3 regions of the Microbacterium keratanolyticum genome follow, and region 1 is predicted to be linked to each of the others. Evidence: riboswitches for the same ligand, from Rfam matches in the RefSeq annotation. Region 1 holds a riboswitch; each other region holds the start of a gene.
What was found. Region 1 has a riboswitch for thiamine pyrophosphate ahead of JOD62_RS12850 (bifunctional hydroxymethylpyrimidine kinase/phosphomethylpyrimidine kinase). Riboswitches for the same ligand answer to the same signal wherever they lie in the genome.
Positions count from the first base shown of each region.

Region 1 (10,122 bases):
CCGTCGCCGCGGCGATCGCCGCGATCGATGCCGCAACCACGACGACCGAACTGAAGGCGGCCCGCGCCGCCCACGTCGCGGAGGGCTCGCCGCTCGCGGTGCTCAACGCCTCGATGCGTCAGGTCGCACCGGAACACAAGGCCGCGTTCGGCAAGCTCGTCGGCCAGGGCCGCGGCCAGGTCACGAAGGCGCTCGCGGCGAAGGAAGAGCAGCTTGCTGCGGCAGAGGTCGCCGAGAAGCTCGAGGCGGAGCGCATCGACATCACGGCTGTCGCATCGCGCACCCGTGTCGGCGCGCGGCATCCGCTCACCCTTCTGCAGGACCAGGTCAGCGAGATCTTCGTCGGCATGGGATGGGAGATCGCCGAGGGGCCAGAACTCGAGCACGAGTGGTTCAACTTCGACGCACTGAACTTCGACGTCGACCACCCTGCTCGTCAGATGCAGGACACGTTCTTCGTCGACCCGGCCGATCGTCACCTCGTGATGCGCACGCACACGAGCCCGGTGCAGGTGCGCTCGATGCTCGACCGTGAGGTGCCGATCTACGTGCTGTGCCCCGGCCGTGTGTACCGCACCGACGAGTTCGACGCCACGCACCTTCCGGTCTTCACCCAGTTCGAGGGTCTCGTGATCGACAAGGGCATCACGATGGCACATCTCAAGGGCACGCTCGACCACTTCGCGAAGCTGCTCTTCGGCCCGGAGGCGAAGACGCGCTTCCGCACCAACTACTTCCCGTTCACCGAGCCGTCCGCCGAGCTCGACCTCTGGCACCCGACCTTCAAGGGCGGCGCGCGCTGGATCGAGTGGGGCGGATGCGGAATGGTCAACCCGAACGTGCTGCGCGCGGCGGGTATCGACCCTGAGGTCTACAGCGGCTTCGCCTTCGGGATGGGCATCGAACGCGGGCTCATGTTCCGCAGTGATGTGAAAGACATGCGCGACATGGCCGAGGGCGATGTGCGCTTCAGCGAGCAGTTCGGGATGGTGGTGTGATGCGCGTCCCGCTTTCGTGGTTGCGTGAGTACGTCGAGGTCGCAGCGGATGCGACGCCGGACGATGTCCTGGCGTCCTTCGTGTCGGTCGGTTTCGAAGAAGAGGACATCCACCGCTTCGAGATCGAGGGACCCGTCGTCGTCGGACAGGTCGTCTCCTTCGAGGAGGAGCCGCAGTCCAACGGCAAGACGATCCGCTGGTGCCAGGTCGACGTGGGCGAGGCGAACGGCGGCGTCCGCGGCATCGTCTGCGGAGCGTCGAACTTCGCCGTCGGAGACAAGGTCGTCGCGACTCTTCCCGGTGCTGTGCTGCCCGGTCCCTTCCCGATCGCGGCGCGCAAGACGTACGGCCATGTGTCAGACGGCATGATGGCCTCGGCGCGCGAGCTGGGTCTCGGCGAGGAGCACAACGGCATCATCGTGCTCGCAGACCTCGGAATCGATGCGCCCGTCGGTACGGACGCGATCGCGCTCCTCGGTCTCGATGACGTCGCGGTCGAGGTCAACGTGACGCCGGACCGCGGCTACGCGTTCTCGCTCCGCGGCATCGCCCGCGAGTACTCCCACGCCACCGGGGCGGAGTTCCGCGACCCGGCCGCGCGCGATTTCGCGGAGCTGGCGCCCGGCGCCGGCTTCCCGATCGTCGTCGACGACCAGCAGCCGATCCGCGGACGCGTGGGTGCGAGCGAGTTCGTCGCGCGGGCCGTCCGCGGCGTCGACCCTTCTCGACCGACTCCGCCATGGATGGTCGCACGCCTGACGCTTGCGGGCATGCGCTCGCTCGGTGTGCTGATCGACATCACCAACTACGTGATGCTGGAGCTCGGCAACCCCGTGCACGGCTACGACCTCGACAAGCTCTCCGGTGGCATCACGGTGCGCCGCGCGGCTTCGGGCGAGAAGATCGAGACGCTGGACGGCCAGGTGCGCACCCTGCACGTCGAGGATCTTCTCATCACGGACGAATCCGGACCGATCGGCATCGCCGGCGTCATGGGCGGTGCGACGACCGAGATGACCGAGACGACGCGCAACGTGCTCATCGAGGCGGCGACCTTCGACCCGACCACGATCGCCCGCTCCGCACGACGTCACAAGCTGCCCAGCGAGGCGTCGAAGCGCTTCGAGCGCGGCGTCGACCCGCTCATCCCGTTCGTGGCCGCACGGCGCGTCGCCGATCTCATGGTCGAGTTCGCAGGCGGAACCCTGGACGAGCTCGGCGGTGCGGTGTTCGCGGAGGTCTTCATCGAGGGCATCCACCTGCCCGCAGGCTTCGTCGCCGGGCTGATCGGCGTCGACTACACGGCAGACGAGATCGTCGGGGCGCTCGAGACGATCGGCGCCGAGGTCACGGAGGAAGACGGCACCGGCTGGCACGTCATTCCGCCGAGCTGGCGGCCGGACCTCACCGACAAGTGGACGCTCGCAGAAGAGGTCGCGCGCATCCACGGCCTCGACCGCATTCCTTCGGTGCTGCCGACGCCGTCGGGCGGGCGCGGTCTCACGCTCCTGCAGCAGGGGCGTCGCCGTGTGGCAGACGCGCTCGCGGCGGCGGGCTTCGTCGAGACGCCGGCCTTCCCGTTCACGACCGACACGAGCAACGACCTGCATGGTTCGGCATCAGGAGAGCACCTGCCGAGCATCCGCCTGGCCAACGCTCTCGACGGCCAGGCCCCGTTCCTCCGACGTTCGCTGATTCCGGGACTGCTGACGACCGCGCACCGCAACATCTCGCGCGGCATGGTCGACCTGGCCATCTTCGAGACCGGCACCGTCTTCCTCCCCGAACCCGGTGTGCAGTACGGCACCGCTGAGGTGCCGCCGCTCGGCGCACGGCCGTCGGATGAGGTGCTCGCGCAGCTGAACGCCTCGATCCCGCCGCAGCACCGCCACGTCGCCGTGCTGCTGACCGGCAACATCATCCCGCGGCAGCCGGGTCGCGCCGCCGAGGCCGCAGACCTCGCGGACGCCCTCGACGCCGTGCGAGTGATCGCCACCGCAGCGGGTGTCGACATCGACGTCGTGCAGGGTGAGCGTGCAGCGCTCCACCCGGGACGCACCGGCGTGCTGAGTGTGCGCGGTGAGGAGATCGGCTACGTGGGCGAGCTGCACCCGACGGTAGCCGCGGATGCAGATCTTCCCGCCCGGGCCGTCGTGCTCGAGCTGGATCTCGATCGTGTGCTGACCCTCGCCGGTGAGCGTGTCGTCGTCGAGTCGCTGTCGACATATCCTGCGGCGACGCAGGACGTCTCGCTCGTTGTGCCCGCCACGGTGCCCGCGGCAGACGTCCGCGCTGCTCTCGTCGAGGGTGCGGGTGCGCTGCTGGAATCGGTGCGTCTGGTCGACGACTACCGCGGTGAGGGCGTGCCGGGCGACGCGAAGAGCCTGAGCTTCGCGCTGCGCTTCCGTGCGCCGGATCGTACGCTCACGGCGGCAGAGGCGTCAGAGGCGAAGCTCGCCGGTGTCGCCGTGGCGGCCGAGCGCTTCGGCGCCACCCTGCGCGAGTAGGTCGCAGAAGAACTGTGAAAGGCGGGCAGCCCGAGAGGGCGTGCCCGCCTTTCTCGTGCGCCCACAGCGAACCCGCTTCCCTTGCGGGGCGGATGCTGGTGGCATGGCGACATGACGGACGTTCTCATCCTCGGTGGAACCGGATGGCTGTCGGGCCGCGTCGCCGCGGGATGGGTGGCAGCGGGCGCTGCGGTGACGTGTCTGGCGCGGGGCGCGCGTTCGGCGCCCGCCGGCACCACGCTCGTGCAGGCCGATCGTGACGATCCGGATGCCTATGCGGAGGTCGCCGGGCGAGAGTGGGACGAGGTGGTCGACATCTCCTCCCAGGCGTCGCACGTCGCGGCTGCGGTGCAGGCTCTCGGCGAGCGGGCGGCACGGTGGACGTACGTGTCGAGTGCCTCGGTGTACAGCGACGACGAGACGATCGGAGTGGATGAGTCGGCTCCGAGGCATCTGCCCGCGCAGCCCGGAGACGAGTATGAGTACGGTGCGCAGAAGGTCGCCGCGGAGGACGCCGTCGCGAGGCTCGGAGACCGTGCGCTGATCGTGCGCCCGGGCCTCGTCGTCGGCACGGGGGATCCGAGCGACCGGTTCGGCTACTGGTCGGCGGCTTTCGCGCGCGCCGGCGCCGGGACGGTCCTGCTGCCGGAGACGGACGGGCGCCACGCACAGGTCATCGATGTCGAGGATCTGGCCCGATACATCGTGGATGCTCGTCATTCCGGCGTCGTCAACGCGATGGGGGATGTCCTGCCGTTGGGGGACCTTCTCGCTCGCATCCGGACGATCGCCGGCCACACGGGTGACATCGTGACGGCACCGGACGAATGGCTGGTCGCCCGCGACGTGCAGTACTGGATGGGCGCGCGCTCGCTCCCGCTGTGGCTGCCGGCCGACATGCCGGGGTTCATGGCGCGCTCGAACAGGCGCTTCGTGCAGACCGGCGGCGAGCTGTCGCCGCTGGAGGCGACGATCCGCCGTGTGCGTGCGGACGAGGAGGCTCGCGGCATCGATCGTGAGCGCCGGGCAGGACTGACACGCGCCGACGAGAGGGAACTCCTGCAGCGGATAGACTGCCCGCAGTGACACGGGGTGCCGCGCCATCGCGGCTGAGAACAGACCCGTCGAACCTGATCTAGTTCGTACTAGCGAAGGGATGTCGCAATGAGCGATCGTCTGCGTGTGCCATCATCCGTCTCTGCCGCCCGCACGGGCGCGCCGTTCATTCCGCGAGTGCTCAGCATCGCGGGGAGCGATCCGTCCGGCGGGGCGGGGATCCAGGCCGATCTGAAATCCATCTCGGCCAACGGCGGATTCGGGATGGCCGCGCTCACCGCTCTGACTGCCCAGAACACGCAGGGGGTGCGCGACGTGCATGTGCCTCCGGTGTCGTTCCTCCGTGCGCAACTGGAGGCGCTCGCCGTAGACATCCAGATCGATGCGGTCAAGATCGGGATGCTCGCGAACGAGGACGTCATCGTCGAGGTGGGGCGCTGGCTGGCGGAGGTGCGCCCCGAAGTCGTCGTGATCGATCCGGTCATGGTTGCCACGAGTGGTGACCGCCTGCTGGATCCTGCGGCAGAGGATGCGCTACGCAGGCTGCTGCCGCTCGCGCACCTGGTGACACCGAACCTTCGTGAGCTCGCGGTGCTCACCGGCCGGGAGATCGGTGAGGAGTGGGACGCGGCGCTGGATGCTGCGGAGCAGCTGTCGCTCGATCTCGGCACCGCCGTGCTCGTGAAGGGCGGGCACCTGGCGGGCGCCCACACTCCCGATGCCCTGGTCGATGCTGCTCGTGCGCTCCGGCAGGAGTTTCCCGGGTCGCGCATCGACACCACGCACACGCACGGGACCGGATGCTCGCTGTCATCGGCGCTGGCCACGCGTCGCGCGTCCGGCGAGGACTGGCCGACCGCCGTGGCCTCTGCACGTGCGTGGCTGCGGGAGTCGCTGGAAGCGGCAGACGAGCTGCAGGTCGGGAGCGGAAGCGGACCCGTTCATCACTTTGCCGGCCTCTGGGCGCGGGGGAGCGTGATGACGCGTCCCCAGGCCGAGCAGCTCGCCTCCGACTGGTGGGAGATCATTCGACCGATTCGTGATGGCATCGACGAGCTGCCCTTCATCCGTGCACTCGCGGACGGCACGCTCGCGCACGCGCCGTTCGTGTTCTACCTGGCACAGGACGCGCTCTACCTCCGGGAGTACGCCCGCGTGCTCGCGGAGGCGGCGCGCATCGCCCCGACGTCCGAGGAGCAGGCGTTCTGGGCGGGATCCGCACAGGGCGCGATCGCCGGGGAGCTTGAACTGCACGCCTCCTGGCTCACCCCCGCACAGGGCATCACCGCAGAGACATTCGCCGCCGCGCAGGCTCCGGCGACCACCGCCTACCTTGACCACCTCCGTGCGACCGCCTTCGACGGCGACTACGCCGTGCTGATCGCCGCGCTCCTCCCGTGCTTCTGGCTCTATTCCGATCTAGGAGAGCGCCTGCACGCGGGAGCCTTCGGCGAGTACGCTCGCGATCCGGAGCACCCCTACGCCTCCTGGCTCGCGACCTATGCCGATCCCGCGTTCGCCGAGTCCACCCAGCAGGCGATCGCCTTCGTCGCGCAGGCCGCCGCCTCCGCGAGCCCGGAGATGAGAGAGCGGATGCTGCGCGCGTTCACCGCCGCGTCGCAGCACGAGCTCGCCTTCTTCGCCGCGCCGCTCACCGTCGCACTGTGACGGCGAGATGACGGTGTGATTTGCGCAGGTCGGGCGCGGCGCGTTATCGTCGCGGCATGCGCTCGGCCTCTCACACCGCTCCGACACTCGTCTCGAGTGTTGCTGGTGCGCGCCGACGTCAGGGCGGACGCCGACTTTAGGCGACCCCTGCGCTCCTGCCTTCGGCGGGATGAGTGCCGGTGTCGCCGCCCCGGTCCCTCCAGCTCCGACCGTTAAGGTAGATACATGACGTATTCCGTCGCCGTCTCCGGCGCATCCGGCTATGCGGGTGGCGAGATTCTTCGCTTGCTCGCCGGCCACCCCGACATCGAGATCCGCACAGTGACCGCGCATTCCAATGCCGGCCAGCCGCTCATCGAGCACCAGCCGCACCTGCGTTCGCTCGCACATCTCACGCTGCAGGACACGACGCCCGCGATCCTCGCCGGTCACGACATCGTGTTCCTCGCGCTGCCGCACGGCCAGTCCGGCCAGTACACCGACGCGCTCGGCGACACTCCGCTCGTCATCGACGCAGGAGCCGATCATCGCCTCACCTCGCAGGACGCGTGGGACGCCTTCTATGGCGGCGCGTTCCACGAGCCCTGGTCCTATGGCGTTCCGGAGCTTCTCGTCGACGGGACCAAACAGCGTTCGCACCTGGTCGGCGCGCGGCGCATCGCCGCTCCCGGATGCAACGCCTCGACTGTGAGCCTCAGCCTTGCGCCGGGCGTCGCCGCCGGTGTCATCGATCCGTCTGACATCGTGGCCGTCCTTGCCGTGGGGCCTTCAGGTGCGGGCAAGAGCGCGAAGACCAACCTGCTCGCGAGCGAGATCCTCGGCTCCGCGAACCCCTACGCGGTCGGAGGCACCCACCGCCACATCCCCGAGATCCGGCAGGCGCTCGCCGCGGCATCCGGAGCGGCCGACGATCGCATCCGCATCTCCTTCACCCCGGTCCTCGTGCCGATGTCGCGGGGAATCCTCGCTACCGTCACGGCACCGATCGTCGAGGGAACGAGCGACGCGCAGATCCGCGCGGCGTGGCAGGACGCCTACGGTGACGAGACCTTCGTGCAGCTGCTGCCCGAAGGGCATTTCCCGCGCACGGCTGACGTGCTCGGTGCGAACACGGCGCTGATGGGCCTCGCGATCGACCGTGCGGCGAACCGCGTCACGATCGTCACCGCGGTCGACAACCTCGTCAAGGGCACCGCGGGCGCGGCCGTCCAATCCATGAACATCGCGTTGGGTCTTCCCGAGGGCACCGCGCTCAGCACGAACGGAGTAGCCCCGTGAGCGTCACCGCCCCGCAGGGATTCGAAGCGGCGGGAGTCGCCGCAGGCCTCAAGTCGACAGGCAAGCCCGACGTCGCCGTGGTCGTGAACCGGGGCCCCCGCAAGGTCGGCGCCGCGGTGTTCACGAGCAACCGCGCCAAGGCCAACCCGATCCTGTGGTCGCAGCAGGTGGTCGCCGATCGCGTCGTCGAGGCCGTCGTGCTGAACTCCGGGGGAGCGAACTGCTTCACCGGCGAGTTCGGTTTCCAGACCACGCATCAGACGGCGGAGAAGGCCGCGGAGCTGCTGGGCATCAGCGCCGGCGACGTCGTGGTCTGCTCCACCGGGCTGATCGGCGTCGGCGACGAGACGTTCCGCGCCAATGTGCTGGCCGGAGTCGAGGCCGGCATCGCGGCGCTCAGCGCGGACGGTGGGCAGAGCGCCGCCGAGGCCATCATGACGACCGACTCCGTCTCCAAGACGGCAGTCGTCCAGGGCGACGGCTGGACGATCGGCGGCATGGCGAAGGGCGCGGGCATGCTCGCACCGGGACTCGCCACGATGCTCGTCGTGATCACGACCGACGCCGACCTCGAGGCCTCCGAGGCGGATGCGCTGCTGCGTCGCGCGACGGGCGTGACGTTCGATCGCCTCGATTCGGACGGCTGCATGTCGACGAACGACCAGGTCACCCTCCTCGCGAACGGTGCATCGGGTGTCCGTCCCGATCTCGACGAGTTCGCGGCAGCGCTCACCGCGCTGAGCCAGGAGCTGGCACAGAAGCTGCAGGGCGACGCCGAGGGCGCCAGCCATGACATCACGATCGAGGTCCGCGGCGCTGCGAGCGAAGACGATGCGGTCGAGGTCGGCCGCTCCGTCGCTCGCAACAACCTCTTCAAGGCCGCCATCTTCGGCAACGACCCCAACTGGGGCCGGGTGCTCGCCGCGATCGGCACGACCCGTGCCGATTTCGACCCCTACAACGTCGATGTCTTCATGAACGGCGTCCGCGTCTGCACGGCAGGAGGGCCCGATCGCCCGCGCGAGGAGGTCGATCTGACCCCGCGCGCGACGCACCTCGTCATCGACCTGCTGGTCGGCGAGGCCACCGCCACGATCCTCACCAACGACCTCACACACGACTACGTTCACGAGAACAGCGCATACGCCTCATGACCGACATCCAGGACACTCCCGCCGGAGTCGCCGCCGAGAAGGCGACGACCCTCATCGAGTCGCTGCCGTGGCTGAAGAAGTTCCGCGACCAGATCGTCGTCGTCAAGTACGGCGGTAACGCGATGGTCTCGGACGAGCTTCAGGACGCGTTCGCGCAGGACATCGCCTACCTCCGCTACGTCGGCGTGCAGCCGGTCGTCGTGCACGGCGGCGGCCCGCAGATCTCGAACATGCTGGATCGCCTCGCGATCCCCAGCGAGTTCAAGGGCGGCTACCGCGTCACGAACACCGAGGCCATCAGCGTGGTGCGGATGGTGCTGACCGGACAGGTCAACCCGCAGCTGGTCGGCAAGATCAACTCGCACGGCCCGATCGCGACCGGGCTCAGCGGCGAGGACGCCGGCCTCTTCGGCGGGCGCCGCCGCGGCGTCATCGTCGACGGCGAAGAGGTCGATCTCGGGCGCGTCGGCGACGTCGTGCAGGTCGACCCGACTCCGGTGCTCGATCACCTGGCTGCGGGGCGCATCCCGGTCGTCTCGAGCATCGCCCCCGACCTCGACAACCCCGGACAATCGCTCAATGTGAATGCGGATGCGGCTGCCGCCGCGCTCGCGGTCGCGCTCGGTGCGGCGAAGCTGGTGATCCTGACGGACGTGCCCGGCCTCTACGCGGACTGGCCGAACCGTGACTCGCTCGTGTCGCATCTGACCTCCGAGGAGCTCACCGAGATGCTGCCGCGACTGGAGTCCGGCATGATCCCGAAGATGCGCGCCTGCCTGGACGCTGTCGAGCAGGGCGTCGACGCGGCGGCCATCATCGATGGGCGTGTGCCGCACTCGGTGCTCGTGGAGCTGTTCACCAGCAAGGGAATCGGAACTGAAGTTGTTGCAGGAAAGGCAGTGAAATGAGCGGTTGGCAGGATGACGCCCAGCGCGACCTGATCAAGAATGTCGGCCCGCGGATGGAACTGCTGACACGCGGTGAAGGTGCTCACGTCTGGGACGGCGACGGACGTCGCTACCTGGACTTCCTCGCCGGCATCGCGGTGAACTCGCTAGGCCACGCGCACCCCGTTTTCGTCGAGGCGATCTCCCGCCAGGCGGCGACGCTGGTGCACATCTCGAACTACTTCGCCTCCCCGCCGCAGCTCGCGCTGGCTGCACGCCTCAAGCGCCTGGCGGGCACGGGTGAGGAAGGGCGCGTCTACTTCTCGAACTCGGGCGCCGAAGCCAACGAGGCCGCCTTCAAGCTGGCCCGCCTGCACGGCGGCGCGGCCCGGCCGCGCATCATCGCGCTCGACAACGCCTTCCACGGTCGCACGATGGGCTCCCTCGCGATGACCGCGAAGCTGGCGATGCGCGAGCCGTTCCTTCCGATGCCCGGGGGCGTCGAGCACATCCCGGCCACGATCGAAGCGCTCGAAGCCGCGATCGATGACAGCGTGGCTGCCGTCATCGTCGA
Region 1 covers NZ_JAFBBQ010000001.1:2,659,181-2,669,302, forward strand. Annotated here, with positions in the region: gene pheS (phenylalanine--tRNA ligase subunit alpha) at 1-998, shown strand, start outside; gene pheT (phenylalanine--tRNA ligase subunit beta) at 998-3,505, shown strand; gene JOD62_RS12845 (NAD-dependent epimerase/dehydratase family protein) at 3,617-4,591, shown strand; TPP riboswitch at 4,584-4,679, shown strand; gene JOD62_RS12850 (bifunctional hydroxymethylpyrimidine kinase/phosphomethylpyrimidine kinase) at 4,670-6,229, shown strand; gene argC (N-acetyl-gamma-glutamyl-phosphate reductase) at 6,455-7,507, shown strand; gene argJ (bifunctional glutamate N-acetyltransferase/amino-acid acetyltransferase ArgJ) at 7,504-8,661, shown strand; gene argB (acetylglutamate kinase) at 8,658-9,569, shown strand; gene JOD62_RS12870 (acetylornithine transaminase) at 9,566-10,122, shown strand, end outside.

Region 2 (10,122 bases), 2.5 Mb from region 1:
GCGGTGTGGTGTCCACGCGGGAACTGGCATGGATGGTCGACAATGAGATGGTGACGCGACTCGCCGATGTCGTCTTCCGCCGCACGAACCTCGCGTTCACCGGGCATGCGGATGCCTCGGCGCTGACGGAACTGGCCGACGCACTCGCACCGCTGCTCGGCTGGGACTCCGTGCGCCGCGATCACGAGATCGAGGACACGCTGCGCCTGCTGGCGACGCAGCACGGGTATCAGGCCGCCGGGCGCGCACACGCGTAGCAGGCAGCCCCGTCTCTGCCCTCTTCAACGGTGAACCAAGGAGCGCTCATGGCCGACTACATCCTCGCGATCGACCAGGGAACGACGTCGACCCGCGCGATCATCTTCGACCGATCGGGCGCGCGCGTCGCGACCGGCCAGAAGGAGCACGAACAGATCCTGCCGCAGGCCGGCTGGGTCGAGCACGACGCGACCGAGATCTGGTCGAACACCCAGGAGGTGATCGGGCTCGCACTCTCGCGTGCGCATCTCACCCGACACGACATCGCCGGAATCGGCATCACGAACCAGCGCGAGACCACCGTCGTCTGGGACCGTCACACCGGCGTCCCCGTGTACAACGCGATCGTCTGGCAGGACACCCGAACCCAGGCGATCGTCGATCGACTGGCCGCGGATGGTGGAACCGACCGGTTCACCCCGATCGTCGGGCTTCCGCTCGCCACGTACTTCTCCGGGACGAAGATCACCTGGATCCTCGAGAACGTCGATGGTGCACGCGAGAAAGCCGACGCGGGCGATCTGCTCTTCGGCACCACAGACTGCTGGGTGCTCTGGAACCTCACCGGCGGCGCCGACGGCGGCGTGCACGTCACGGACGTCACCAACGCGTCGCGCACGATGTTCATGGATCTCAAGACGCTGGAGTGGCGCGACGACATCCTCGACGTCTTCGGTGTCCCGCGGAGCATGATGCCGGAGATCCGCTCATCGTCAGAGGTGTACGGCACCGCTGAGAGCAGCTCGCTTCTGCGCGAGACCCCGATCGCGGGCATCCTCGGCGATCAGCAGGCCGCGACGTTCGGTCAGGCTGCCTTCGCGGCCGGCGAGAGCAAGAACACCTACGGCACCGGCTGCTTCCTGATCTTCAACACCGGCGAGGAGATCGTTCACTCCGAGAACGGGCTGCTGACGACGGTCGGCTACAAGCTCGGTGACGCTCCTGCGCACTACGCCCTGGAAGGCTCCATCGCCGTCACCGGGTCGCTCATCCAGTGGCTGCGCGACCAGCTGGGCATCATCCAGACCGCTCCCGAGGTCGAGGAACTGGCTCGGCAGGTGGAAGACAACGGCGGCGTCTACATCGTCCCTGCCTTCTCTGGCCTGTTCGCCCCCTACTGGAGGTCGGATGCACGCGGGGCGATCGTCGGGCTCACCCGCTTCGCGAACAAGAGCCATATCGCGCGTGCCGCTCTCGAGGCCGTCGCGTTCCAGACACGCGATGTACTCGACGCCGTCAACGCGGATGCCGGCGTCGATCTGAGCGAGCTGAAGGTCGACGGCGGGATGGTCGCGAACGACGAGCTCATGCAGTTCCAGGCCGACATGCTCGGTGTTCCGGTCGTGCGGCCGGTCGTCGCGGAGACGACAGCGCTCGGCGCGGCGTACGCGGCGGGCCTCGCGGTCGGATTCTGGCGCGACCTCGACGAGCTGTCCGCCAATTGGCAGGAAGACCGTCGCTGGGAGCCCCAGATGAATGCTGCCGAGCGTGACCGTCAGCTGCGCCTGTGGCGTAAGGCCGTCACGAAGTCGATGGACTGGGTCGACGAGGACGTCCGGTAGGTCTCACTCCTCGTCGAGCACGGCCAGAAAGGCTTGCGTCACCGTGCGGGCCGCAAGTTCTGGCCAGACCACGTACTCGATCCGCACAGGGCCATCGCTGACCGGAACCGTCACGACGCCGGGCACCTTCGTCGCCACCGCATCTGCGACGAGGGACACGGCGAGACCCGCGGCGACCAGTCCGAGCAGATGCTGCGCACTGTCCATCTCGAAGGCCACGTCTCGGGGCAGCTCGGCGGCCGCGAAGGCGGCATCGCTCTGCGCTCTCCCCGACGTTCCCGCGGGGAAGTCGGCGAACACCGCATCCCTCAGATCCGAGAGTGCGAGCTGTGCGCGAGTCGCGAGCGGGTGACCGGAGGGCAGCGCCGCGACCAGACGCTCCCGCCGCAACAGCCGCGAGGCGACACCTAGGGGCTCCACGTGCTCCCGAAGGCCCAGGAGTCCGACATCCAGGTCGCCCTGCCGCACGGCGCGGCTGATCTCGTCGCTGTTGCCCACCTGGAGCTGCACGCGGGCGTGCGGATGCGCATCACGGAAACGCACGAGCACCCGTGGCACGTCCACAGCCACCACGGTCGGAATGACGCCGAGGCGAAGTGTTCCCGTCACACGTCCGGCGACGGCCGTCGCATCCTCCACCGCTTTCTCCGCGGCCGCCAGCGCCACGCGTGCCGACGCGACGAACGCCTCCCCGGACTCCGTGAGGCGCACGCTTCTGCTCGTCCGCGCGAAGAGCCGTTCGCCGATCGTCCGCTCGAGTGCCGCGATCTGGTGGCTGAGCGCCGACTGCGTGACGTGACAGCGTTCGGCGGCTCGAGTGAAACTCCCGGTCTCCGCGACCTCGACGACGTATCTCATCTGCTGCAGTTCCACGGATACATGATCTCTCCTCATGAAAGAGATGACAACAATGCGTTGTACTCATCGCCAATCGACAGCGAGGCTGAACATATGAACCGCGCCTCCACGATCGCTCTCACCGCGCTCGCCCCGATCACCTGGGGCACCACGTACCTTGTGACCACGGAGATGCTTCCAGCGGGACATCCGCTCTTCGCCGCGCTCATCCGTGCACTGCCTGCGGGCCTCATCGCGCTCGCGATCGGCCGCGCACTGCCCCAGGGCACGTGGTGGTTTCGGGCCGGAGTCCTCGGCATCCTGAACATCGGAGCCTTCTTCCCCCTGCTCTTTCTCGCAGCGGAGAGGCTCCCGGGCGGCGCCGCGGCGGCCGTGGCCGGGGTACAGCCCCTGATCCTTCTGCCTCTGGGAGCGCTCGTGCTGCAGGATCGCCCCCGCATCACCGCAGTGATCGCCGCAGCAGCAGGAACGACCGGCGTCGCCCTCATCGTGCTCGGACCGGCCTCACGCCTGGACACGCTCGGCATCGTCGCCGCGATCGCGGGCGTCGGCGCGACGGCTGCAGGCATCATCCTCACGAAGAAATGGGGACGACCTCCGCGCGTCGGTGCGGTCGCCTACGCAGGATGGCAGCTCACGGCAGGAGGATTGTTTCTGCTCCCGCTGACACTAGGGTTGGAGGGTGTGCCGCAGACGATCGATACCCCTGCGGTCGTCGGCTACGTGTGGCTCGCCGCTGTCGGCGGATTCGCCTCGTACACCCTGTGGTTCCGTGGAATCCAGCTGCTCCCGGTCGTGATCCCCGGGCTGCTCGTGCTTCTCTCGCCCATCGTCGCCACCCTGCTGGGCGTCTTCGTCGCGGGTGAGTCGTTCACCATCATTCAGGGCCTGGGGCTGGCACTCGTCGCCGCAGCTCTCATCGCCGGACCGTTCGCGGCGCGGCGGTCATCCGCACACGCGGCGCTGGTCGCCGCACGCCCCTGAGTCAGTTCTTCCCGAAGAGCTTCTGGATCTCGGCGAGGTCGGCCTCAGTCGGCGCCTTGGCTCCGCCGAGACCGAAACCCGAACCGGTCGGCGTGGAGGCCGCCGCGATACCGGAGTTCTCGGCGGCGCGCTTGGCGGGGTTGCCCGAGCGGGATGCACCCTTGCTCTTCGCCCCCTTCTTTCCGCGCTTCGCCGAGGCACCGGGGCGCCCCATTCCGGGCATCGGGCCCATACCGGGGATGTTCGGGGTGCCGCCGCGCGCGACCGTCTTCATCATCTTCGCGGCCTGCTCGAAGCGGGCGACGAGCTGATTGACGTCGGTGACGGTCATGCCCGAACCACGGGCGATGCGCAGACGACGCGAACCGTTGAGAACCTTGGGGTTTCGGCGCTCCCCCGGCGTCATCGAGCGGATGATCGCCTCGGTGCGGTCGATCTCGCGCTCATCGAAGTCGTCGAGCTGCTGCTTCATCTGCCCCATACCCGGGAGCATCCCGAGCATCTTCTTCATGGAGCCCATCTTCTTGAGCTGCTGCATCTGCTCAAGGAAGTCCTCCAGCGTGAAGGTCTCGGTCGCGAGCTTCTCGGCGAGCTTCTCCGCCTCGGCCTCGTCGAAGGCACTCTGCGCCTGCTCGATGAGGGTGAGGATGTCACCGAGGTCGAGGATGCGACTCGCCATGCGGTCGGGGTGGAAGGGCTCGAGGTCGCCGAGGGCTTCACCGGTCGACGCGAAGATGATCGGGCGGCCGGTGACGGATGCGACCGAGAGCGCGGCACCACCGCGCGCGTCGCCGTCGAGCTTCGACAGGACGACGCCCGTGAAGTCGACGCCCTCCTGGAAGGCCTTCGCCGTGTTCACGGCGTCCTGACCGATCATCGCGTCGATGACGAAGAGGACCTCATCGGGCTGCACGGCAGCGCGGATGTCAGCGGCCTGCTTCATGAGCTCGGCGTCGACACCGAGGCGACCGGCGGTGTCGATGATGACGACGTCGTGCTGGTGGCGACGGGCGTGCTCGACGCCGTCGCGGGAGACCTTGACGGGATCGCCGATGCCGTTGCCCGGTTCCGGCGCGTAGATCGTGGCGCCCGCCTGCTCCGCGACGACCTGCAGCTGGTTCACGGCGTTCGGACGCTGGAGGTCAGCGGCGATGAGGAGTGGGGTGTGTCCCTCGCCCTCGAGCTGCTTCGCGAGCTTTCCGGCGAACGTCGTCTTACCGGATCCCTGGAGACCGGCGAGCATGATGACCGTCGGCGGGGTCTTCGAGAACTCCAGACGGCGCTGTTCACCGCCGAGGATCGAGATGAGCTCTTCGTTGACGATCTGCACGACCTGCTGGGCCGGGTTCAGAGCCTTGTTGACCTCATCGCCGAGTGCGCGCTCGCGCACCTTGGCGGTGAAGTCCTTGACGACGGCGAGCGCGACGTCAGCGTCGAGCAGCGCACGACGGATCTCGCGGACGGTGCCGTCGACGTCAGCCGGGGTGAGCTTGCCCTTCGTGCGCAGGTTGCGGAAGGTCTCGGTAAGCCGATCGGAAAGCGTGCCAAAGGTAGCCATGGTGCTTCTGATTCTAGAGGAGCATTCGGCCGGTCACGGAGTCCGGGCTCGGCGCGACGCCATGCTAGCGTGCCTGTGACCACACGGGGGCCCACGCATGGGCTGAGATCGGGCTGACGCGGCCTGCGACCGTCGAACCTGTCCGGGTAATGCCGGCGAAGGAAGTGAGCCTCATATGAGCACGTCTGTTGCGTCCCGTTCTCTGTCTTATGTCGCGGATGTGGAGCACGACATCCGCGTTCCGGTGACGGAGATCTCCCTGGACGATTCGCCCGGCGGCGAGCCCAATGCTCCCGTGCAGGTGTACCGCACGGCTGGCGCCGGAAGCGATCCGCTGGTCGGCCTGCCGCGACTCCGGGCCGAATGGATCGAAGCGCGCGGCGACACCGAGAGCTACGCGGGTCGCGAGCGCACGCTGCTCGACGACGGTCGCGCGGCGGTCCGGCGTGGAAGCGCGTCGGAGGAATGGCTGGGAGAACGCCCCGTGCCGCGGCGTGGCCGAGAGGGCAGGCGTGTCACCCAGATGCACTACGCCCGCCGGGGGCTGATCACTCCCGAGATGCGCTTCGTCGCTCTGCGGGAGGGCTGCGATGTCGAACTCGTGCGCAGCGAGATCGCGGCGGGCCGCGCCATCCTGCCGAACAACATCAACCACCCCGAGTCCGAACCGATGATCATCGGCAAGGCGTTCCTCGTGAAGATCAATGCGAACATCGGCAACTCCGCCGTCACGAGTTCGATCGCAGAAGAGGTCGACAAGCTGCAGTGGGCGACCCAGTGGGGCGCGGACACCGTCATGGATCTCTCGACGGGCGATGACATCCACACAACGCGCGAGTGGATCATCCGCAACTCCCCCGTTCCGATCGGCACGGTGCCGATCTACCAGGCGCTCGAGAAGGTCGACGGCCAGGCGCACAAGCTCACCTGGGAGATCTTCCGCGACACGGTCATCGAGCAGTGCGAGCAGGGCGTCGACTACATGACGATCCACGCCGGTGTTCTGCTGCGCTACGTGCCTCTGACGGCAGATCGCGTCACCGGAATCGTCTCCCGCGGCGGCTCGATCATGGCCGGATGGTGCCTCGCCCATCACCAGGAGAACTTCCTCTACACGCACTTCGATGAGCTGTGCGAGATCTTCGCGCGCTACGACGTCGCCTTCTCGCTCGGCGACGGGCTGCGCCCCGGATCCGTCGCTGACGCGAACGATGCCGCCCAGTTCGCGGAGCTCGACACCCTCGCCGAGCTCACAGCCCGCGCGTGGGAGTACGACGTGCAGGTCATGGTCGAAGGTCCGGGACACGTGCCGTTCCACCTCGTGCGCGAGAACGTCGAGCGTCAGCAGGAGCTCTGCAAAGGCGCTCCCTTCTACACGCTCGGACCGCTGGTCACCGATGTCGCCCCGGGCTACGACCACATCACCTCCGCGATCGGCGCGACGGAGATCGCCCGCTACGGCACCGCGATGCTCTGCTATGTCACCCCGAAGGAGCATCTCGGGCTGCCGAACAAGGACGATGTGAAGACGGGCGTCATCACGTACAAGATCGCCGCCCACGCCGCAGACCTCGCGAAGGGACATCCGGGAGCGCAGGAGCGCGACGACGCGCTCTCCAAGGCGCGCTTCGAGTTCCGCTGGCGCGACCAGTTCGCGCTCTCGCTCGACCCCGACACCGCGGAGGCGTTCCACGACGAGACCCTGCCCGCGGAGCCTGCGAAGACCGCGCACTTCTGCTCGATGTGCGGGCCGAAGTTCTGCTCGATGCGCATCAGTCAGGACATCCGCAAGGAGTTCGGCTCGGCCGCCGATCAGACGACGATCGCCGCCCGCGAGGGGATGCAGGAGAAGAGCCGTGAGTTCCGCGCCACCGGCGCCCAGGTGTATCTCCCGACCCCTGCCGTGCGTTAGCCGCAGCATGGCTGATCCGCGCCGCCGGTAGGACAGCGGCGCGGGTCAGCCCCAGGGAAGATCGTGGATGCTTCTCAGGGCTTCGTCGAACTGGGCTTCCAGCGACGCGTGCCCGGCGCCGCGCTCTGCCCAGACCCGCAGCGAGGAGAGGACGGCCGCTGCGATCGCGGCTCCGAGAATGTCAGAGCGAATCGCTCCGATGCCCGAGGTGCGCGCGGCGGCCGAGACGGCCGAGGCGATGCGCGCGTGGCGCAGGCCGGTGTCACGCAGCAGCTCGTCTTCCAGCCCCATGGCGGCCGCATTGCCGAGCGCGAGGGTCAGCGGATCAGGGGCGAGATCGGTGAGCACCGGTTCCAGTGCGGCACGGACACGCGGACCGTCTGCATCCGCCCCCAACGCATTCAGAGCGGCCAATGCGACGTCGATGCGGGCATCGAGACCCGACCACAGCACATCGCTCTTGCTGGCGAAGTAGTTGAAGAAGCTGGAGCGGCTGACGCCGGCCCGCTGCGTGATGTCGGCGACGGAGGTTGCGTCGTAACCCTGCTCCAGAAAGAGCTCACAGGCTGCCTCGGCCAGCGTCTCGCGTGAGGACGCGCGGGGTCGCCCCGTTCGTGCGTTCGTCATACCGCTAACGTACTGCGCCTGCGTCGACATCCACCTGCGCAGATGTATTCTTAGACGCGGTTCAACAAATCCGGTTCTAAGGAGCGCGCATGCTCGACATCGTCACCGCGGGCCTGGCCCCGCATTTCGTGCCGTACCTCGACGGGTGGGCCCTGCAGCGAGATGTGCACGCGCAGGTCGTCGCCGGAACCCGGCCTGACACCCTTCTCCTCCTCGAGCACGACGCCGTCTACACCGCAGGCAAGCGCACCGAGTCGCACGAGCGTCCGCAGGACGGCACACCGGTGGTCGACGTCGACCGTGGCGGAAAGATCACCTGGCATGGCCCGGGTCAGCTCGTGGGCTACCCGATCGTGCGGCTGCCTGAACCCGTCGATGTGGTCGCGCACGTGCGGCGCCTGGAGCGGATCCTCATCGACATCCTTGCTCCGCTCGGCGTCGATGGCTACCAGGTCGACGGGCGCAGCGGCGTATGGGTGCGCCGGCCGCTCTCCGAAGACAAGGTCGCAGCGATCGGCGTGCGCGTGCAGCGCGGTGTCACGATGCACGGCTTCGCTCTGAACTGCAACAACACCCTCGCCGGGTTCCGCGGGATCATCCCGTGCGGCATCACGGATGCCGGGGTCACCACGATCAGCGAGATCATCGGGGCAGACCTCGCACCTGCAGATATCGCAGATGCGGTGTCGTCGGCCTTCGCGACCGCCTACGCGACGGAGGCGGCAGCATGAGCGGATGCGGCACCCCTGTGGCATCCGGATCCTCCCCCGCCACGGCACCCAACGGACGCAAGCTTCTTCGACTGGAGATCCGCAACGCCGAGACACCGATCGAGCGCAAGCCCGAATGGATTCGAACGAAGGCGAAGATGGGCCCCGAGTACACGGCGCTGCACTCGCTCGTGAAAGACGAGGGCCTCCACACGGTCTGTCAGGAAGCCGGCTGCCCCAACATCTACGAATGCTGGGAAGACCGCGAGGCCACGTTCCTCATCGGCGGCTCCCAGTGCACGCGCCGCTGCGACTTCTGCCAGATCGACACCGGCAAGCCCGCAGACTATGACACCGACGAGCCGCGCCGCGTCGCCGAGAGTGTGACCCGCATGGGTCTGAGGTACGCCACGGTCACCTGTGTCGCGCGCGACGATCTTCCCGACGGCGGTGCCTGGCTGAACGCCGAGACCGTGCGCCAGATCCACGCACAGAACCCGAACACGGGTGTCGAACTGCTCGCCACCGACTTCAACGGGGATCCCACCCTGCTTGACGTCGTCTTCGAGGCGCGACCTGAGGTGTTCGCGCACAACGTCGAGACCGTTCCCCGGGTGTTCAAGCGCATCCGCCCGGCGTTCCGATACGAGCGCTCACTCGACGTGATCACTCAGGCGCGCAACGTGGGCCTCATCACGAAGTCGAACCTGATCCTCGGCATGGGCGAGGAGCCGGAAGAGGTGGTGCAGGCGCTGAATGATCTGCATGACGCCGGATGCGACATCATCACGATCACGCAGTATCTGCGGCCCTCGCCGCGGCATCTGCCGGTCCAGCGCTGGGTCAAGCCTGCGGAGTTCGTCGAGTTCAAGGAGGAGGCCGAGCGGATCGGCTTCCTTGGCGTGCTCGCCGGTCCGCTCGTGCGCTCCTCCTACCGTGCTGGCCGACTCTGGGCCCAGTCGATGGCGTCGAAGGGCAGGGAGATCCCGGCCCACCTCGCCCACATCGCCGAGGGCGCCGAACAGGGATTCGCTCAGGCTGTCTGAGCTGGCTCCGTCGTCGCGGGGAACGGATCCGCACGAAGAAGCCTGGCAAGATGCGAGGCGTTCGCGGCGGCGGCCGCACACGCGATGCGCACCTTGTCCGGGGTCGTATCGAGGTCGATGAAGTCGGTGCCTGACATCGCCTCGCCGTTCCAGTACACACCGCCCTGCGCGGGGACGACGAAACCGACGTCGGAGAGCGCCTGGGCGATGATCCCCACGATGTGATGCGCGCCGTCCTCGTTGCCCACCACCACCGGAATCACAATCCGGTCATAGAGAGACGGACGGCCCTCGGCGTCCGTCTCGGAGAGCTCTGCGTCCAGCCGTTCGATGACGCGCTGTGCGACGCTCGAATGCTGGCCCACCCAGGTGGGCGTCGCAAGGATGAGGATCTGCGACTCCAGCACGCGCTTCAGGATCTCCGGCCATTGATCGCCGTTTCCCATGTCGCGCTCGACACCGGGATGGATGGAGTGATCCACCACACGTAGCGACTCCACCGTGCAGCCGCGATCGCGGAGTTCTGTCGCGACCACGCCAGCGAGCGCCTCCGTGCTCGACGGCGCCGGTGAGGGTTTGAGGGTGCAGTTCAGGATCAGCGCGCGCA
Region 2 covers NZ_JAFBBQ010000001.1:186,561-196,682, forward strand. Annotated here, with positions in the region: gene JOD62_RS00935 (glycerol-3-phosphate dehydrogenase/oxidase) at 1-257, shown strand, start outside; gene glpK (glycerol kinase GlpK) at 306-1,820, shown strand; gene JOD62_RS00945 (LysR family transcriptional regulator) at 1,824-2,693, opposite strand; gene JOD62_RS00950 (EamA family transporter) at 2,772-3,662, shown strand; gene ffh (signal recognition particle protein) at 3,664-5,220, opposite strand; TPP riboswitch at 5,294-5,401, shown strand; gene thiC (phosphomethylpyrimidine synthase ThiC) at 5,396-7,132, shown strand; gene JOD62_RS00965 (TetR/AcrR family transcriptional regulator) at 7,178-7,759, opposite strand; gene lipB (lipoyl(octanoyl) transferase LipB) at 7,849-8,490, shown strand; gene lipA (lipoyl synthase) at 8,487-9,515, shown strand; gene JOD62_RS00980 (flavodoxin family protein) at 9,503-10,122, opposite strand, start outside.
Region 2: another riboswitch for thiamine pyrophosphate. It lies ahead of thiC (phosphomethylpyrimidine synthase ThiC); the one in region 1 lies ahead of JOD62_RS12850 (bifunctional hydroxymethylpyrimidine kinase/phosphomethylpyrimidine kinase).

Region 3 (10,122 bases), 840 kb from region 1:
CTCAGCACGTGCGAGGAGACGAGCACGGTGCGGCCCTCATCGGCGAGACGGCGCATGAGCATGCGCATCCAGCGGATGCCGGCCGGGTCGAGTCCGTTGGCCGGCTCGTCGAGAACGAGCGCGCCCGGGTCGCCGAGCAGGGCGCTGGCGATGCTGAGGCGCTGGCGCATGCCCAAGGAGTAGGTGCCGATGCGCGTCTCCGCGTCGTCGCCGAGACCCACCAGGCGGATGACCTCATCGACACGGGACAGCGCGATGCCGTTGGCCTTCGCGGCCATGGTGAGCTGGCGCACGGCCGTGCGGCGCGGGCGGTAGGCGACGTCTTCGAGGACAGCGCCGATCGTGCGCAGCGGATGGCGCAGCTCGGAATAGGGGACGCCGCCGATCGTCGCGGTGCCTGAGGTCGGCCGGATCTGACCGAGAAGAATGCGCAGCGAAGTGGTCTTGCCGGCGCCGTTGGGGCCGAGGAATCCGGTCACTGCACCCGGCTCAATGCGGGCTGAAAGGTCCGAGACGGCAGCAATCGTGCCGAAGCTCTTCGTCACCCGAGAGAACTCGAGCACCTGTCCATCGGGCATTCGGGGCCTTTCCACTCGCGGGTGTGTCACCCTATCTTGTCGGAACCCGGTGGAAAACGTGGTTTCTCCCGGTGCATTTCGCCTGATTGCACCGCTCTATGACGTCCGAGAGGGCGGTTCTCGGACACGATGCAGGAATCGGATGCGGCGGGCGCCCGCAGCACCCCGGGGTAACGTGACTCTCGTGACCGCTGCTGCTGACGCCCGTGACCGCTCGCCCGTTTCCGCTCCTCGGGTGCTCACTCGTGCTGAGGGCTCGCTGGGGCGCATCACGCTGAACCGGCCGGAGGCGCTCAATGCCCTGGACATCGGGATGATCCGCGCGTTGCGCGACGCGCTGGACGCGTGGCGCGATGACACCGACGTGCAGCTGGTGTACATCGACGGTGCGGGCGAACGTGGGCTGTGCGCCGGGGGCGACGTGCGCGCCCTCTATGACTACGTGCGTGCCGGGCAGGCAGAGGACGCCGCGCAGTTCTTCCGGGAGGAGTACGCGCTCAACGCGGCGATCGCCGAGTACCCGAAGCCGATCGTCACGATCGCCGACGGCATCACGATGGGCGGTGGCATCGGCGTCGCCGGGCACGCGACGATCCGCATCGTGACGGAACGCTCGAAGCTCGCGATGCCCGAGACGCGCATCGGCTTCACCCCGGATGTGGGCGGCACTCGTCTGCTCGCCCAGGCCCCGGGGCGACTAGGCGAGTACTTCGCGATGACCGGCCGCACCATGACCGCCTCGGACGCTCTCTACATGGGCTTCGCCGATTACTACGTGCCCTCCGAGAACCTGGAGGCGCTGCGCGAGGCGCTCGCCTTCCGCGCCGATCCGGCCGGGCCCGCCGAGATCGTGCTGCTGTTCGATGAGACTCCGGATGCCTCGCCGCTGGCGCAGGCCCGCGCCGAGTGGATCGATGAGGCCTTCGCTGCGGGGTCGCCTGCCGAGATCGTGGAGCGACTGCGGGAATCGACCGCGGATGATGCATCCGCAGCCGTCGACCTGCTTGGCGAGCTCTCGCCCACCGGAGTCGCCGTCACGCTCGACGCGGTGCGCGAGGCGCGGGAGCTGCCGACGCTGCGCGACGCGCTCGAGGGGGAGTACCGCCGGGTGATGTGGTTCGTGCAGCAGCATCCGGATCTCGTCGAGGGAATCCGCGCGCAGCTGGTCGACAAGGACCGCGATCCGAAGTGGCAGCCGGCGACGATCGCTGAGCTCGCTGCAGATGCCGGTGCCGGAGCGCGTTCGTTCGTGCCGGCGCTCCCGCTCTGGGACTGAACTGCGGGAATAGGGCACGCCGATCCGGCGTTGCGAAGCATGCACATCGTTTCGCTGACAGCGAAGGTTTACCTTCTCCATAGGCGAATGTCGGTGGTGCGTGGCACCCTATGTCGTGGCCATTTTTCGGCCCGCCGAATGCTGATTGAGGAAGTGCGCTCGTGCTCGCCAAACTTCTCGTCCGATATCTCACGCGATACCGATGGTTGCTCCTCGCCGTTCTGGTCTTCCAGTTCGCGAGTGCCATGGCATCGCTCTACCTTCCCCGCTTGAACGCCGACATCATCGACAAGGGCGTAGCCGTCGCCGACATCGGCTACATCTGGTCGCACGGCGCATTCATGCTGATGATCTCGCTCGGTCAGATCATCGCGTCGATCATCGCGACCTACTTCGCGGCTCGCGCCGCGATGGGCGCAGGGCGCGACATCCGCGCTGACGTGTTCTCGCGCGTGAGCGGCTTCTCCGAGCGTGAGGTCTCGCAGTTCGGTGCCGGCTCCCTGATCACTCGCAACACGAACGACGTGCAGCAGGTGCAGATGCTCGCCATGATGGGCGCGACGATGTTCGTCACCGCGCCGCTGCTCGCCATCGGCGGCATCATCATGGCCGTGCAGACGAACGTCGGACTGAGCTGGCTCATCGCCGTCTCGGTGCCCGCGCTGCTCATCGTCGCGGTCATCATCATCGGTCGCATGGTGCCTCTGTTCCGCTCGAACCAGAAGAAGCTCGACAGTGTGAACCGCATCATGCGCGAGCAGCTCACGGGTGTGCGCGTGGTTCGCGCCTTCGTGCGCGAGCGCATCGAAGAAGACCGATTCCGCGACGCCAACACCGACCTCATGATCCTCGGTCGCAAGATCGGCTCGCTGTTCGTGCTGCTCTTCCCCCTGTTCATGCTGATCCTCAACGTCACGATCGTCTCGGTGATCTGGTTCGGCGGCATCGAGATCAACAACGGCGGCGTCCAGGTCGGCACGCTCTTCGCCTTCATGCAGTACATCGGTCAGATCATGATGGGCGTCATCATGTCGAGCTTCATGGCGATGATGATCCCGCGTGCGGCCGTGTCGGCCGAGCGTGTGGGCGAGGTGCTGGACGCGACCTCGAGCATGGAGCGCCCCGAGCACGGCGTCACCGCGTTCCCGACGCCGGGGGCTGTGGCCTTCGACAACGTCGAGTTCACCTACCCGGGTGCGGAGGCACCGGTGCTCACCGGCATCACCTTCGAGGCCGCTCCCGGAGAGACGGTCGCGATCGTCGGTTCGACAGGTTCGGGCAAGACGACGCTGGTCTCTCTGATTCCGCGACTGTTCGATGTGACGGGCGGCGCCGTGCGCGTCGGTGGCGTCGATGCACGTGAAGCCGACGTCGACGCGCTGTGGAAGAGCATCGGGCTCGTGCCGCAGCGGCCGTTCCTGTTCACCGGCACCGTGGCGTCGAACCTGCGGTACGGCCGGGAAGACGCGACCGACGAAGAGCTCTGGGCCGCGCTCGAGATCGCCCAGGGGCGTGACTTCGTCGAAGAGATGCCCGACGGCCTGTACACGCGCATCGCCCAGGGCGGAACGAACGTCTCCGGCGGTCAGCGTCAGCGTCTCGCGATCGCCCGTGCGATCGTGCACCAGCCCGAGATCCTCGTCTTCGACGATTCGTTCTCGGCGCTCGACCTCACGACCGACGCGAGACTGCGGCAAGCGCTGTGGAGGGAATTGCCCGACGTCACCAAGATCGTCGTCGCCCAGCGCGTCTCGACGATCACGGATGCCGATCGCATCGTCGTGATCGAAGACGGCACGCTCGCCGGCGTCGGCACGCACGAGGAGCTGCTCGCCACGAACAAGACCTATCAGGAGATCGTCGAGTCGCAGCTGGGGGTGGACGCATGAGCGAGAACGCCAAGGCTGAGAAGAAGGCCGCGCGGCGCGAGCGCATGGCGGCAGCCCGCGCCGGCTCCGGAGCCACGGTTCCCGCGGTCCCCCTGACCGCCGCCGAGCTGGAAGAAGCCGAGCTCGCCGAGAAGGCGCGCCTCGAGGGCGGCAGCATGTTCGACGGCCCCGCCCCTGGCAAGGCCGATCACTTCGGACCGAGCTTCAAGCGGATGATCGGGCTGCTGAAGCCCTCCGCATGGTGGTTCGGCTTCGTGTCCCTGCTCGGCGCCATCGGCGTGGTGCTGGCCGTGATCGCACCGAAGATCCTCGGCGAGGCGACGAACATCGTCTACGAGGGCTTCATGTCCAACGTGCTGGCCTCGGGTCTGCCCAAGGGGACGCCCGGCTTCCCCGACGGCGTGCCCGGTCTTCCCGAGGGAATGACGCAGGCGCAGGTCGTCGAGATGCTCCGCTCCGCGGGGCAAGACGACTTCGCCAACATGATCGGCGCGATGAAGGACTTCACGGTCGGCGCCGGCGTCGACCTGGAAGCCCTGCGCTGGATCATCATCGCGGTGCTCGCGATCTACGTCGCGTCGGCGTTGCTCAGCTGGATCCAGGGCTACGTCATCAACGTGATCATGGTCCGCACCATGTGGCGCCTGCGCGAAGACGTCGAGGCGAAGATCAACCGTCTTCCCCTGTCGTACTTCGACAAGGTGCAGCGTGGTGAGCTGATCTCGCGCGTCACGAACGACATCGACAACATCACGCAGACCATGCAGCAGTCGCTGTCCGGCGCACTCACCGCGGTTCTCACGGTCGTCGGCGTCCTGATCATGATGTTCTCGATCTCGTGGCAGCTGGCCCTGGTCGCCCTGGTGTCTCTGCCGCTCATGGGCGTCATCTTCGGCATCATCGGTCCGCGTTCGCAGAAGGCCTTCGGCCTGCAGTGGCGAAAGGTCGGTCGCCTCAACGCCCGCGTCGAAGAGGCGTTCTCGGGTCACGCGCTCGTGAAGGTGTTCGGACGCGAGAAGGAAGCCCTCGAGAGCTTCCAGCACGAGAACGACGAGCTCTTCGAGGCGAGCTTCAAGGCGCAGTTCCTCTCGGGCATCATCATGCCCGCGATGACCTTCGTCGGAAACCTCACCTACGTCGGCATCGCCGTGCTCGGTGGCCTCATGGTCGCCGGCGGCAACCTGCGCCTGGGTGACGTTCAGGCGTTCATCCAGTATTCGCAGCAGTTCAGCCAGCCGCTGAGCGAGCTGGGCGGCATGGCAGCGGTCGTGCAGTCGGGTACCGCATCGGCCGAGCGCGTGTTCGACTTCCTCGACTCCGAGGAACAGGACGCGGATGCCGAGAACGCGCCGACTGTGACAGGTGGCCGTGGCGTCATCGAGTTCGAACACGTCGAGTTCGCGTACGATCCTGCGCGTCCGCTCATCCGCGACCTCTCGTTCCGGGTCGAACCGGGGCAGACCGTCGCGATCGTCGGACCGACGGGGGCGGGCAAGACCACGCTCGTCAACCTGATCATGCGGTTCTACGAACTGAACGGCGGGCGCATCCTGCTCGACGGGCAGGACATCTCCGAGATGACCCGCCACGACCTGCGTTCGCGCACGGGCATGGTGCTGCAGGACCCGTGGCTGTTCGCGGGCAGCATCCGTGACAACATCCGGTACGGCAACGAGGCGGCCAGCGACGAGGAGATCCAGCAGGCTGCCGCGGCGACATACGTCGATCGCTTCGTGCACTCGCTGCCCGAGGGGTACGACACGGTCCTCGAAGAGGACGCCTCGAACGTCTCGGCCGGCGAGCGCCAGCTCATCACGATCGCGCGCGCGTTCGCGTCGCAGCCCTCGATCCTCATCCTCGATGAGGCCACGAGCGCCGTCGACACCCGCACCGAACTGCTGCTGCAGCACGCCATGGCGGCGCTGCGAGAGGGCCGTACATCCTTCGTGATCGCGCACCGTCTGTCGACGATCCGCGACGCCGACCTCATCCTCGTGATGGAGCACGGCGACATCGTCGAGAAGGGCAACCACGAAGAGCTCATCGCCGCGAAGGGCGCCTACTGGCGTCTGTACCAGTCGCAGTTCGAGCAGGCGTCCGATGTCGAAGATCCGCTCACGGAGTCGGCACCGGTTCTGGTCGCAGGCGACGCGGTCGATGTCGAGCAAGTCGGGGTCGCCGCCTCTGAGACGTCCCCATCCGGCGGCAGGGGCGAGAGCCCGACCGGCGCCTGAGCCGCTCCGGCACACACCAACGCGACAGCGGGTCCGTCCCTTCGGGGGGCGGACCCGCTGTCGTATGCGGCTACTGTGCGTCGATTCCCAGAAGTTCCAGCGGGTGGGTCAGTCGCCACCAGAAGGAGGGGCCATCGATGTCCTCCGCAAGCTCCGCCGCGACCGTCGTGTCATCGAGGGGGCCCGTGACCGTCAGCGACCCCGCATCCGCGCCCTGCGTCCAGTCCTCCCCGAGAGCGTAAGAGCCCGCCGTCGATGCGACCGCACCGTTCCACAGCACGACCCGGGCATCCTTCGCAGCGACCACGGGGACCTCCGCGCCCCACATCGTCCGCACCGTGCCCAGCACGTCGCCCTTCGCGACAGTCTGCGGCTGCGCCTTCAGCGCGGCCTCGACCTCTGTGAACAACGAGCGGCTCGCGGCGACGCGCTGCTCACCATCAGCCTGCCCGAGTACGGACGCGTACACGCGCACGGTCGTCCCATCGATCTCGATGTCCTTCGCGGACAGCAGGTTGTAGAGAATGTCCGGATCTTCGCCGATTGTGCCGGTCTTGACACCGATCACGCCCGGATCCTCCAGTACGAGCTTGTTCGTGTTGGTCACGAGACCCGCACCGGGGATATCCGCCTCCTTGGTCGCCACGATCTCCGCGATGACGGGGTTGCTCTCCGCGAGAGCGGCGAGCTGCAGGAGCGCGCGCGGCGTCGCCGTGTTGCCCCAGCCGATGCCGGACGGGTTCTCCAGCTGAATGTCGGTGACTCCGCGATCGCGGAGCCACGCCGTTGCCGCGATCACGAACTCGGAATCGGAACCCCAGATGTCGTCCGACAGGCGATCGGCGTAGTTGTTCGCCGACCCGAGCAGGATGCCCTGGAACAGCTGGTACTGAGTGAGCGTCCCGTCAATCGGCACGTCGAGTGCCGACTGGTCATCACGCCGGTAGTCCCAATGGACTTCGCTGTCATTGCTCGTGAACGCGAACGAGGGTCCCTGCTCACCCAGGCCGAGCGGCATGCGCTCCAGCGCGGCGAGAACCGTGACGACCTTGGTGATCGAGGCCATGGGCGCCGCGTCCTCCGTTGACGCCACGGCAGAGAGGCCCTCGATCCCCACAGCGGCGCTGCCGACGGCCGGCCACGTGATGGTCGCGAGTGCGGCGGACTCGGGTGCGTAGGTCGCGGCGTCGATCGTCGGCGCCACCTCGTGTAGGGGCCAGAGCGCCATGGCGGAGGCATAGACGATGCCGGTCGTTGCCAACACGGCGAGCGGCGGCAGGACTCCCGATCGCAGGAACGAGCGCCGCGGAGCCCCGGCGGTCAGCGCGGGACCGGCGGCAGCGCCGGTCAGGGGAGCCGGCGGCGTGGGCGTGGAGCCTGCCGCAACGGCAGCGACGTCGATCCAGCTCAGCGCGGGACGTCCGGCAGAGGCCGGGGCGGTTGCGGGTGGGCCCGCAGGCACGAGGGTCGGCAACTCTCCCGTCTGCTGCGCGCGCAGCGCGGCGCGGGTCCCGGGAGCATCGGCGCTGGCGGGAGCGTCCATGCGAGGCGCAGCTGCGGGGTCAGCCGCAGCCTCGGGAGTGTCGGTGGTCACCGTCCTAACGTAATGGACGTGTCCCTTGTGTCGTCTGCACGCGCGGTCTGCGGCCATGCGCGGCGGGATATGATGACCTCAACACCACGGGAGTCCGGTGATCCGGGCTGAGAGGAAGCGAAAAGCGCTTCGACCGTCGAACCTGATCTGGGTCATGCCAGCGCAGGGAGGAGAAACAATGTCTACTGTCACGCCCACACGTCTCGGCCTCGGTCGTCCGGAACTCTGGCGCTGGCGCGTCGTCGACATCGTCGTCGCGAGCGTCATCGCCGTCGCCTGTGCGGTGATCTTCCTGCTCTGGAACGTCGGATACGAGGCGCCGAGCACCCTGCTCAAGCCGCTGCTGCCAGGCCTTCAGGGGCTGCTGGCCGGTCCGTGGCTGATCGCCGGCGTGCTGGGTGGGCTCATCATCCGCAAGCCGGGTGCGGCGCTGTACACCGAGCTCGTCGCTGCGGTCATCTCCGCCCTGATCGGAAACCAGTGGGGGCCGCTCACTATCGTCTCCGGCGTCGTTCAGGGTCTCGGCGCCGAGCTGATCTTCCTCATCTTCCTGTACGGCGTGTGGCGTCTGCCGGTCGCGATCCTCGCGGGTGCCGGTGCGGGACTCGCCTGTGGCATCAATGACCGCATCCTCTGGTACGCGGGTGCCGACACCCTGTTCACGACGGTTTACATCGCCTCGACCACGGTCTCCGGCGCCCTCATCGCGGGCCTCGGGGCCTGGCTGATCGCGCGCGGTCTCGCGGCGACCGGTGCACTCAACCGCTTCGCCTCCGGGCGGGCGGCCACCGCCCGGGTCTGATCATGGGCGGTGCGGCGGCGCCGACCCCAGCCGCGCTCGAGGCGCAGGCCTGGGGCTGGCGCTATGCGACCCGGCATCGGTGGGCGCTCTGCGAGGTGACGCTGCGGATCGAACCGGGGGAGCGCGTGCTGCTGCTCGGCGCCTCGGGATCGGGCAAGTCGACTCTCCTGCAGGGGTTGGGCGGTGTGCTCGGCGGCGCGGATGAGGGAGAAGAGCTCGGCGCTCTGCTCGTCGACGGGGTGCCTGCCGCACAGGCCCACGGCCGGGTCGGTATGGTTCTGCAGGATCCGGACACGCAGACGATTCTGGAGCGCGTCGGGGACGACGTGGCGTTCGGATGCGAGAACCTGGGCGTCCCGCGAGACGAGATCTGGCCGCGGGTGGACGCTGCGCTCGACGCGGTCGGGCTCGATCTGCCGCTCGACCGGTCGACCGCCACGCTGTCCGGAGGGCAGAAGCAGCGGCTCGCGTTGGCGGGAGTGCTGGCGATGCGGCCCGGTGCGATCCTGCTCGATGAACCGACGGCGAACCTCGACCCGGAGGGTGTCACCGAGGTGCGCGATGCGGTCGCGGCGGCATTGGATGCCACGGGCGCGACGCTCGTCGTGATCGAGCACCGCATCGACGCCTGGCTGGATCTCGTCGATCGGGTGATCGTGCTCGGGACGGAAGGCGAGACGACGGTCGTGCACGCGGATGGCACGCCGAAGGCCGTGCTCGGCGCCCGGGGAGCAGAACTCGCCGCTGCGGGAGTGTGGGTGCCGGGGCATCCGCCCGCCGTTCCGCCCCCGCCCGCCGCCACACCGGGGGAGGAGCTGCTGCGCACGCGTGACCTCGTCGTGGCGCGGCGACGCGGCGTTCCGGTCGCCGGCCCCTTCGAGCTGACCGTGCGCGCGGGCGAGGCCATCGGGATCGTCGGCCGCAACGGAGCCGGGAAGTCGACGCTCGGTCTCACCCTGGCCGGGTTGATCGCACCGGAGACGGGGCGGGTCGAGGCATCCGCGGTTTTAGCGGAGGGTGCCAAGGGCGACCCGATCCGATGGACCTCGCGTGCCCTGCTCACGCGCATCGGCACCGTGCTACAGAGCCCGGAGCACCAGCTCCTCGCGCGCACGGTGCGTGAGGAGCTGGCGGTCGGTCCGAGGGCGCTCGCCCTGCCCGAGGACGAAGTCAACGCGCGCGTCGATGACCTCCTCGAGCGTCTGCGGCTCACCGCACTCGCCGCCGCGAATCCGTACACGCTCTCCGGTGGCGAGAAGCGCCGACTCACGGTCGCCGCCGCCCTCGCGACGCGCCCTCGTGTGCTCGTACTGGATGAACCGACGTTCGGGCAGGACGCGAAGACCTGGGCGGAACTCGTCGGCATCATCGCCCGTCTGCGCGACGAGGGTGCCGCCGTCGTGGTGATCTCGCACGATGAGCAGGTGCTGCGTGCACTGCACGCGCGTCGGATTGAGGTGGGGGCATGACCGACCTGCTCTCGCACGACACCGGCCGTGTGGTGCGCACCGGACCGATTGCGCCACGCAGCGCACTCGCGAAGCTTGCGGCCGCGCTGCTCATCTCGGTACCGCTTATCCTGTCGATCGACGTGCTCTCGGCGTCGGTCGCCCTGCTGCTGTCTGTACCGCTGCTGCTGATGTCGGGTCTGCGCCCGCGTGAGTTCTGGCTGCGGACCGCCGTGCTCTGGATCGCTGCCCCCCTCAGTGCCGCGACGATCGCGCTGTACGGCGCAACGAGCGGCACGAT
Region 3 covers NZ_JAFBBQ010000001.1:1,820,235-1,830,356, forward strand. Annotated here, with positions in the region: gene JOD62_RS08725 (ABC transporter ATP-binding protein) at 1-578, opposite strand, end outside; gene JOD62_RS08730 (enoyl-CoA hydratase/isomerase family protein) at 763-1,854, shown strand; gene JOD62_RS08735 (ABC transporter ATP-binding protein) at 2,016-3,743, shown strand; gene JOD62_RS08740 (ABC transporter ATP-binding protein) at 3,788-5,977, shown strand; gene JOD62_RS14880 (D-alanyl-D-alanine carboxypeptidase family protein) at 6,048-7,571, opposite strand; TPP riboswitch at 7,648-7,757, shown strand; gene JOD62_RS08750 (ECF transporter S component) at 7,750-8,373, shown strand; gene JOD62_RS08755 (ABC transporter ATP-binding protein) at 8,376-9,842, shown strand; gene JOD62_RS08760 (energy-coupling factor transporter transmembrane component T family protein) at 9,839-10,122, shown strand, end outside.
Region 3: another riboswitch for thiamine pyrophosphate. It lies ahead of JOD62_RS08750 (ECF transporter S component); the one in region 1 lies ahead of JOD62_RS12850 (bifunctional hydroxymethylpyrimidine kinase/phosphomethylpyrimidine kinase).